Linked DNA regions of Gemmata obscuriglobus. Each later gene encodes a partner of the first gene's protein in a complex. Links are inferred from orthologs where the notes say so. Each region holds a gene or a part of one and is shown in the gene's direction. Other genes may lie near its edges.

Evidence for each region. The genes of interacting proteins can lie anywhere in the genome.
Region 2: rpmB (region 1) and rplL share a complex: the UniProt entries of both Escherichia coli proteins name them as parts of the 50S ribosomal subunit. The link is inferred for Gemmata obscuriglobus from one-to-one orthologs.

The regions. Positions count from the first base shown.
Region 1 is NZ_CP042911.1:318,528-321,697, reverse strand. The notes cover bases 155-3,069. They hold rpmB (50S ribosomal protein L28), read left to right. Parts: upstream 155-1,439; coding sequence 1,440-1,700; downstream 1,701-3,069. Other genes in these bases: GobsT_RS01390 (hypothetical protein), read left to right, coding at 2,507-3,069; GobsT_RS01395 (hypothetical protein), read right to left, coding at 1,917-2,312; GobsT_RS01405 (lysophospholipid acyltransferase family protein), read right to left, coding at 155-1,298. In the rest of the region: GobsT_RS01410 (PIN domain-containing protein), read left to right, coding at 1-13; more of GobsT_RS01405, read right to left, coding at 87-154; more of GobsT_RS01390, read left to right, coding at 3,070-3,170.
Region 2 is NZ_CP042911.1:6,460,140-6,463,060, reverse strand. It holds rplL (50S ribosomal protein L7/L12), read left to right. Parts: upstream 1-1,228; coding sequence 1,229-1,615; downstream 1,616-2,921. Other genes in the region: rpoB (DNA-directed RNA polymerase subunit beta), read left to right, coding at 2,165-2,921; rplJ (50S ribosomal protein L10), read left to right, coding at 556-1,107; rplA (50S ribosomal protein L1), read left to right, coding at 1-444. UniProt on the Escherichia coli protein: The binding site for several of the GTPase factors involved in protein synthesis (IF-2, EF-Tu, EF-G and RF3). Is thus essential for accurate translation.

The DNA.
Region 1 (3,170 bases):
CACATCGGCATGAGCGGCGGGTTCAACGTTCAGGCGGACCCCGGCCGCACGGCCGGGGCGCCCGACCCCTTCAACCGCACAGCCCGTCACACTTCTCCCTCCGCTTCCACTTCTTCCGCTTTTGCCGGCAGGTCGAACGACGCGAGCGGTTCCACACCCGCGTGGCTCCGGGCGGCGCTGACCAGATTCATCAGGTGCGTGCGCGTTTGGAGGTGCCCTTCCAGCACTCCCGACGGAACCGTCACCGCGGCGAGCATCCCCACGTCAATGCGGCGCCGGACGTCCGGTTTCTTGTTCCGGGTCGGTGCGCCGTTGAAGTGCGAGGTGTAGCTGCCCCAGCCGCCCTCGATCCACGCGGCGAACACCGGCGTGTTCGGGCGCTCCTTCAGGATCTTCCACACCCCCTGGCCGAACCGGCGCAGCTCCCGGTCGTTCGACCGGCGCAAGTACCCCTCCGGGAAAATCACCACGCACTCGCCGCGGTCCAGAGCCGCGATCGCCTCCTGGAGTTCGGGCGCTTCCTTTTTCAGCGCCCGGTCCGGAACTCGGATCACGCCGAACTTAACCATCAACGCGCGGATGACCGGGAGGTCGTAGAACCCCGAGGTCATCATCGGGGTGAGGGGACGGGGCAGCACCTTTACAAGAAAGATGGGATCGAGCCAGCAGGCGTGGTTCGCGATCACCAGGCACGGCCCCGTTCGGGGGAACTGGGCAAACCCCGGCCCGCGCCACCGGATGCGGTACGCGAGCCAGCACACCGGCTCCAGTGACACCTCGAACGCCGGACGGAACAGCCGCACCCACGACCACCCCACGAGCGCGACCGCGGCCGCAAGTACGAACCACTCCACCACGTCGTACGGCCGGCCGCGCAAGTCGAACGCCCGCGACGCCCCCACGCCGACGAGAACCGCGCCGGCGAGCAGCGCGGCTTCGGCCACCGGCTGTTTCCCGCGCTGCCCCCTGGCACAGGCCCCGACGACCACCCCCAGCGGGAACCCGTGCGCCCAACCGGGCCACTCGTGCCAGTACACGCCGTGCGCCGCCGCCGCGAGCCACGCCAGTGCGGCCAGGGAAACGAAGCCGAGTGCCCGGTACGGGTTCCAGTACAGGAACGGGAGCGCCGCCCCGGCGACGGCGGTGCCGGCCAGCCAGAACAGTTGTTCGGTGTGGCGGCCGCCCGGGGCGACGGAAACGAGGAATGCCGCGCTCGGAAGCGCCAAACACACGACAATAACCGCAACGAGCAGACTGCGCCGGTCCCGCACGACCTGGGGCGACTCGGATTCCGGCATCGGTTGCTCCCGGAGATGGATGCGGGCACGGTATATCAACCGGCCGGAATCCTTGCCACTGTCGGAGCGACCGCTATAGTAAGATTTTCGATTTCGCGTTCGGTCCCGGTCCCCGGGCCGAGGTAACTGGGATCAACGGCCATGGCCAAGACGTGCATTTTCACCGGCAAGAAAGCGGTCTTCGGGAACCGCAAGAAGTACCGCGGTAAGGCGAAGTACTTGGGCGGCGTCGGTAAGAAGATCCTCGGCACAAGCCGCCGCAAGTTCAAACCGAACCTGCAGAAGGTGCTCTGCGTGGTGGACGGCGAGGCGAAGCGGGTGTGGGTGTCCGCCTCCGCCATTCGTAGCGGCCTGGTCGTGAAGCCCGTGAAGGTCCAGCCTTTCGAGAAGGTTAACGTCTAAGCGAGCGGACAAGCTCAACACCCGAAGTGCCGCGGCGACGAGGACTTTTCCTCGTCGCCGCGGCACTTCGGCCGTTTAGTCGCTCCTCTGTCACATCCGATCGAACCGAACACGCCGAGATGTCACCCGCCTGCTGACGCAGGCGGGTGGCGAACTACGCTGCGACGAACTGGAAACGACTGGAATCGGATGCGGCCGAGGGGCCGGAGATCGAGATCACTTCTTGACTTTGTACTCGCCTTCGAGCACGTCCTTCGCGTCGTCCGCCCCCTTGAGGTCGGACAGCTTCGCGGCGCCGTCCTTCTCGACCCACGTGAAGCTGATCTTGTCGCCCTTCTTCGGCTTGCTGGGGAAGTTACCCTTCTCTTCCACCTCGGTGAACTCGGCCGTCACCGTGTCCTTTTCCCGGGTCAGCTTGGCTTTGACGACGACCCCGTTCTCGCCGACGAACACGTTGAACGTGCCCGCGTCTTTCCCAAACTCGAACTTCAGATCCACGCCGTTGCTCTCGCGAACCCAGGTGGTCGTCGCCTTCGGATCCTTCTTCTCGTCGGCGCCCGCGACGAGCGCGGCGACCGTGAGGACGAACCCGCTCAGGAGCAGTCGGAACATCGGAAACTCCATTTGTGTGTCCGGGACGTGTGACGGCAGGCCGTCGGCGCCAGAGTAGCGGAACGGGGCGCGCCCGCCCACCGGTTCACACGAAACACGCATTTCGGGGCGTCGCGGTTGGTCTTCCGCACGCCCGGCGGGCGGGGTATACGCTCCGGGTGGCTGCGGACCCGAACGCAAGGAGCGAAATCGCGATGCCGACACCCACGCGCCGCTATGTGCTGATGGTCGCCGTGCTGGTGCTGCTCGGGGTGGGATTCGCGCTTGTGCCGGCACGGGGCGAATCGATCTACCGGTTCCAGTTCGGCGGCAAGAACGTCGCGCTCGTTCGCGGCGACGCGAACATGAAGGTCGAGGAGAAAGAGCACAACATCTCGGACCGGTTCTTCAAGAGCCAGCCCACCAGTGAGCACCTGAGGCTGACCGCCGACGCCGCGACCGGGGACGCCGCGTTCCTCCACTACCACTACGACACGCCCCCGGCCCTCATCACCCCGGCGCTGTCCGCGGGCGTTTGGGTGAGGTGCACGCGCCCGGGGGTGCAGCTCCGCGCGCGGGTGGTTTTCCCGAAGGAGCAGGACCCCGCCCGGCCCGAATCGCAGCTCACCGCGCTCATCGTGGGGGACACCCACAACGGGGAGAACTGGCAGAAGCTGACGCTCACGGACGTGCCCGCGCTGCTGGGCAAGCGCCTGCCCATCCTCCAGACGCAGATCGGCCGGGCGGTGAACGCGGACGGCGCCTACATCGACCGCATCGTGCTGAACCTGTACACCGGCCCCGGCACCGCCGACATCTGGATCGACGACCTCGACATCGGCCCCGTGAAGGCGACCGAAGCGCCGGGCGGCGCGGCCG
Region 2 (2,921 bases), 6.1 Mb from region 1 along the record:
GTCGCCAAGGCGAAGGCCGCTGGTGCAGATGTCGTTGGCGGGGCGGATCTCGTTGAGAAGGTTCAAAAAGAAAACTTCCTCGAGTTCGACGTGGTGCTCGCGGTGCAGGCCATGATGGGCCAGGTGTCCCGGCTCGGTAAGGTGCTCGGCCCGCGCGGCCTGATGCCCACGCCGAAGGCCGGTACGGTGGTGCCCGCGACCGGCGATCTCGCCCAGGTCGTGCGGGAGTTCAAGGCCGGCAAGGTCGAGTACCGCACCGACAAGACGGGTCAGATCCACGCTGGTGTCGGCAAGTTGAGCTTCGACGAGCAGAAGCTCGTTGAGAACATTACGACCTTCGTTGAGCAGATTCGCTCCGTGAAGCCTTCGGGCGTCAAGGGGAACTTCATCAACGGCGTCGTGCTCTCGGCCACCATGTCGCCGGGCATCCGGTTGTCGATCTAATAATTGGTGTTTCGTGTTTTGTGTCCGGCGCTTTGCTTGCCGCCCTTGTGTGCTGGCGAGCAAGTTCCGGTTGCAAAACACTGAGCACAAGGCGCCAAACACGAGACACCAATGAGCAAGAAGATCAAAGAACTGGAGTTGAACAGCCTCCGCAAGACCTTTCAGGGTGTGCGGGACTTCGTTCTGCTGGAACCGCTGAAGCTGGACTCCGCGGCTGACTATACGCTTCGGAAGAGCCTTCGTGAGAAGAAGGTTCGAGTGAAGATGGTCAAGAACAGCTTCGTGCGGAAGGTGTTCAGCGAGAACGGCATGAAGGTGGAAACGGGCTCCGGCCCGACCCTTCTGTGCTGGGGTGCCGACAGCGCGAAGGCTCTTGGGACCGCAGTGGAGGCTGCTCTCAAGCTGCTCCGTCCGGACTTGAAGGTGCCTGAGAAGGTCAAAGAAAAGACCGGCATCGCTGACGGCGAGATCATGACCCTGGCGCAGCTCGCCAAGGTGCCGACCAAGCAAGAGGCGATTGGCGAGGTTGTCGCCGCCGTCCTTGCGCCGGGGGCCGCTCTGGCCGGTGCTCTCATGGCGCCGGGTGCGGAGCTCGCCGGGATTCTTAAGGCGATCGAAGAGAAGCAGAGCGAAGGGGCTGCGGCCCCTGCTGCTGCTAGCTGAACTCTGTTGGGATTTTAATTGTCTATTTGAGCCCGAGTGTGGCTCGGGCTTTTAACCTGACCAGCTATTACGCACCTAGCCGGATCGCTTCACCCGGCGCATTCACCAAAGGATCGAAGTCATGGCTTCCGTTCAAGAACTCGGCGACGCTCTCGCTGGCCTCACCCTCGTTCAGGCTGTTGAACTCAAGACCTACCTCAAGGATAAGTATCAGATCGAGCCGGCCGCTGGCGCGGTTGCGGTCGCTGCTCCCACGGGTCCCGTTGCTGCGGCCGAAAAGCCGGCTGAAGCGACCGAGTTTAACGTGATCCTGGAGAGCTTCACCGACAAGGTGAAGACGATCAAGGTCGTGCGCGAAATCACCGGCCAGGGCCTCGGCGAAGCCAAGGCGACGGTCGAAGGTGCGCCGAAGTCGATCAAGGAAAGTGTGGACAAGAAGACCGCCGAAGACGTCAAGAAGAAGCTGGAAGAGACCGGTGCGAAGGTCTCCATCAAGCCGGCTGGCTAATTTTGCTCCGAAGATCACCTGGTCGATAGCGACTAGGTGGTCCTGGTGGGATGCAAAAAAAATGCCCAGGTGGGGTGACTTTTCCACCCCGCCTGGGTATTATTGTCGTATGGCGTGTGGTCGCGCCACGCCCTGTTACGGCCGTTACGACCCCTGTTCTCTCTTCACTTGCTATTCGTCGCTTCCGGTGCCGCTCGCGAGCGCGACCGGGGATTGAGATGTGAGTGAGAGGGGCGGTTCCGCGTAGCCAGTGGTGACAATGTACACGACCCACTCGCTCCGATGTGTCGTACCTCTTCGATTCAAAACCATGCCTATGACCGTTGACGTCCCCGCTGCGAACCAGGCGCCTTGTGTGCCGGGTCTGTGTGGGGGAGTCGTGTTCCGCGAGCCGTCCTTCGTCGCGCGCCCTTCGCGTGCGGTTGCGGCGGGAACAGCCTTCTCTACTCTTCAATAACGCTCGTTGCTCACCGACGCAAGCCCCGTTGCCGCATTGGTAACGGCGTGCATGATGCGTCGCGCTCGTGTTTTTCTGGTAAGGAGCGACCGATGCCGATCCCGGCTCAGCGAATCATTGTCCCGACCGTGAACCGCGACTTCGGCCGCTTCGGCGACGCCGTGGAAGTGCCGGACCTCACGGACGTGCAAACCCGGTCCTATGACCGGTTCCTGCAGCTCGACGCGAGCTACGACAAGCGTACACAGACCGGCCTCGAAGGGGTGCTCCAAGAGATCTTCCCGATCGAGAGCTACGACAAGCGGATCAAGCTGGAGTACCTCCGCTACGAGCTGGGCAAGCCGCGCTACGACCCGGACGAGTGCCGCCAGCTCCGCCTCACCTACGGCCGCCCGTTTCGCGTGTGGCTGCGCCTGCGGAAGACCGAGGGCGAGCCCGTCGAGGAAGAGGTCTACCTCGGTGACATGCCGATCATGATCGGCGGCGGCGAATTCATTATTAACGGCGCCGAGCGCGTCGTTGTATCTCAGTTGCACCGGTCGCCGGGGGTGGACTTCGTCGTCACCCGCGAGGCAGACAAGGACCTGCACTCCTGCCGCATCATCCCCGAGCGCGGCTCCTGGATCGAGATCAACGCGACCAAGAAGGACACGCTCGGGGTCCGCATCGACCAGAGCGGCAAGTTCTCCGCCGTCACGCTGCTGCGCGCGATGGACCCGATGTACTCCACCACGGAGAGCATCCTCAAGGAGTTCTTCGGCGAGGTCATCGAGCAGGTGAACGTGTCCGTGGCCGGGTCCCGCCTGAAGCTCGTGGGCGATCCGGAAGCGAATCAGATGCCGTGCATCG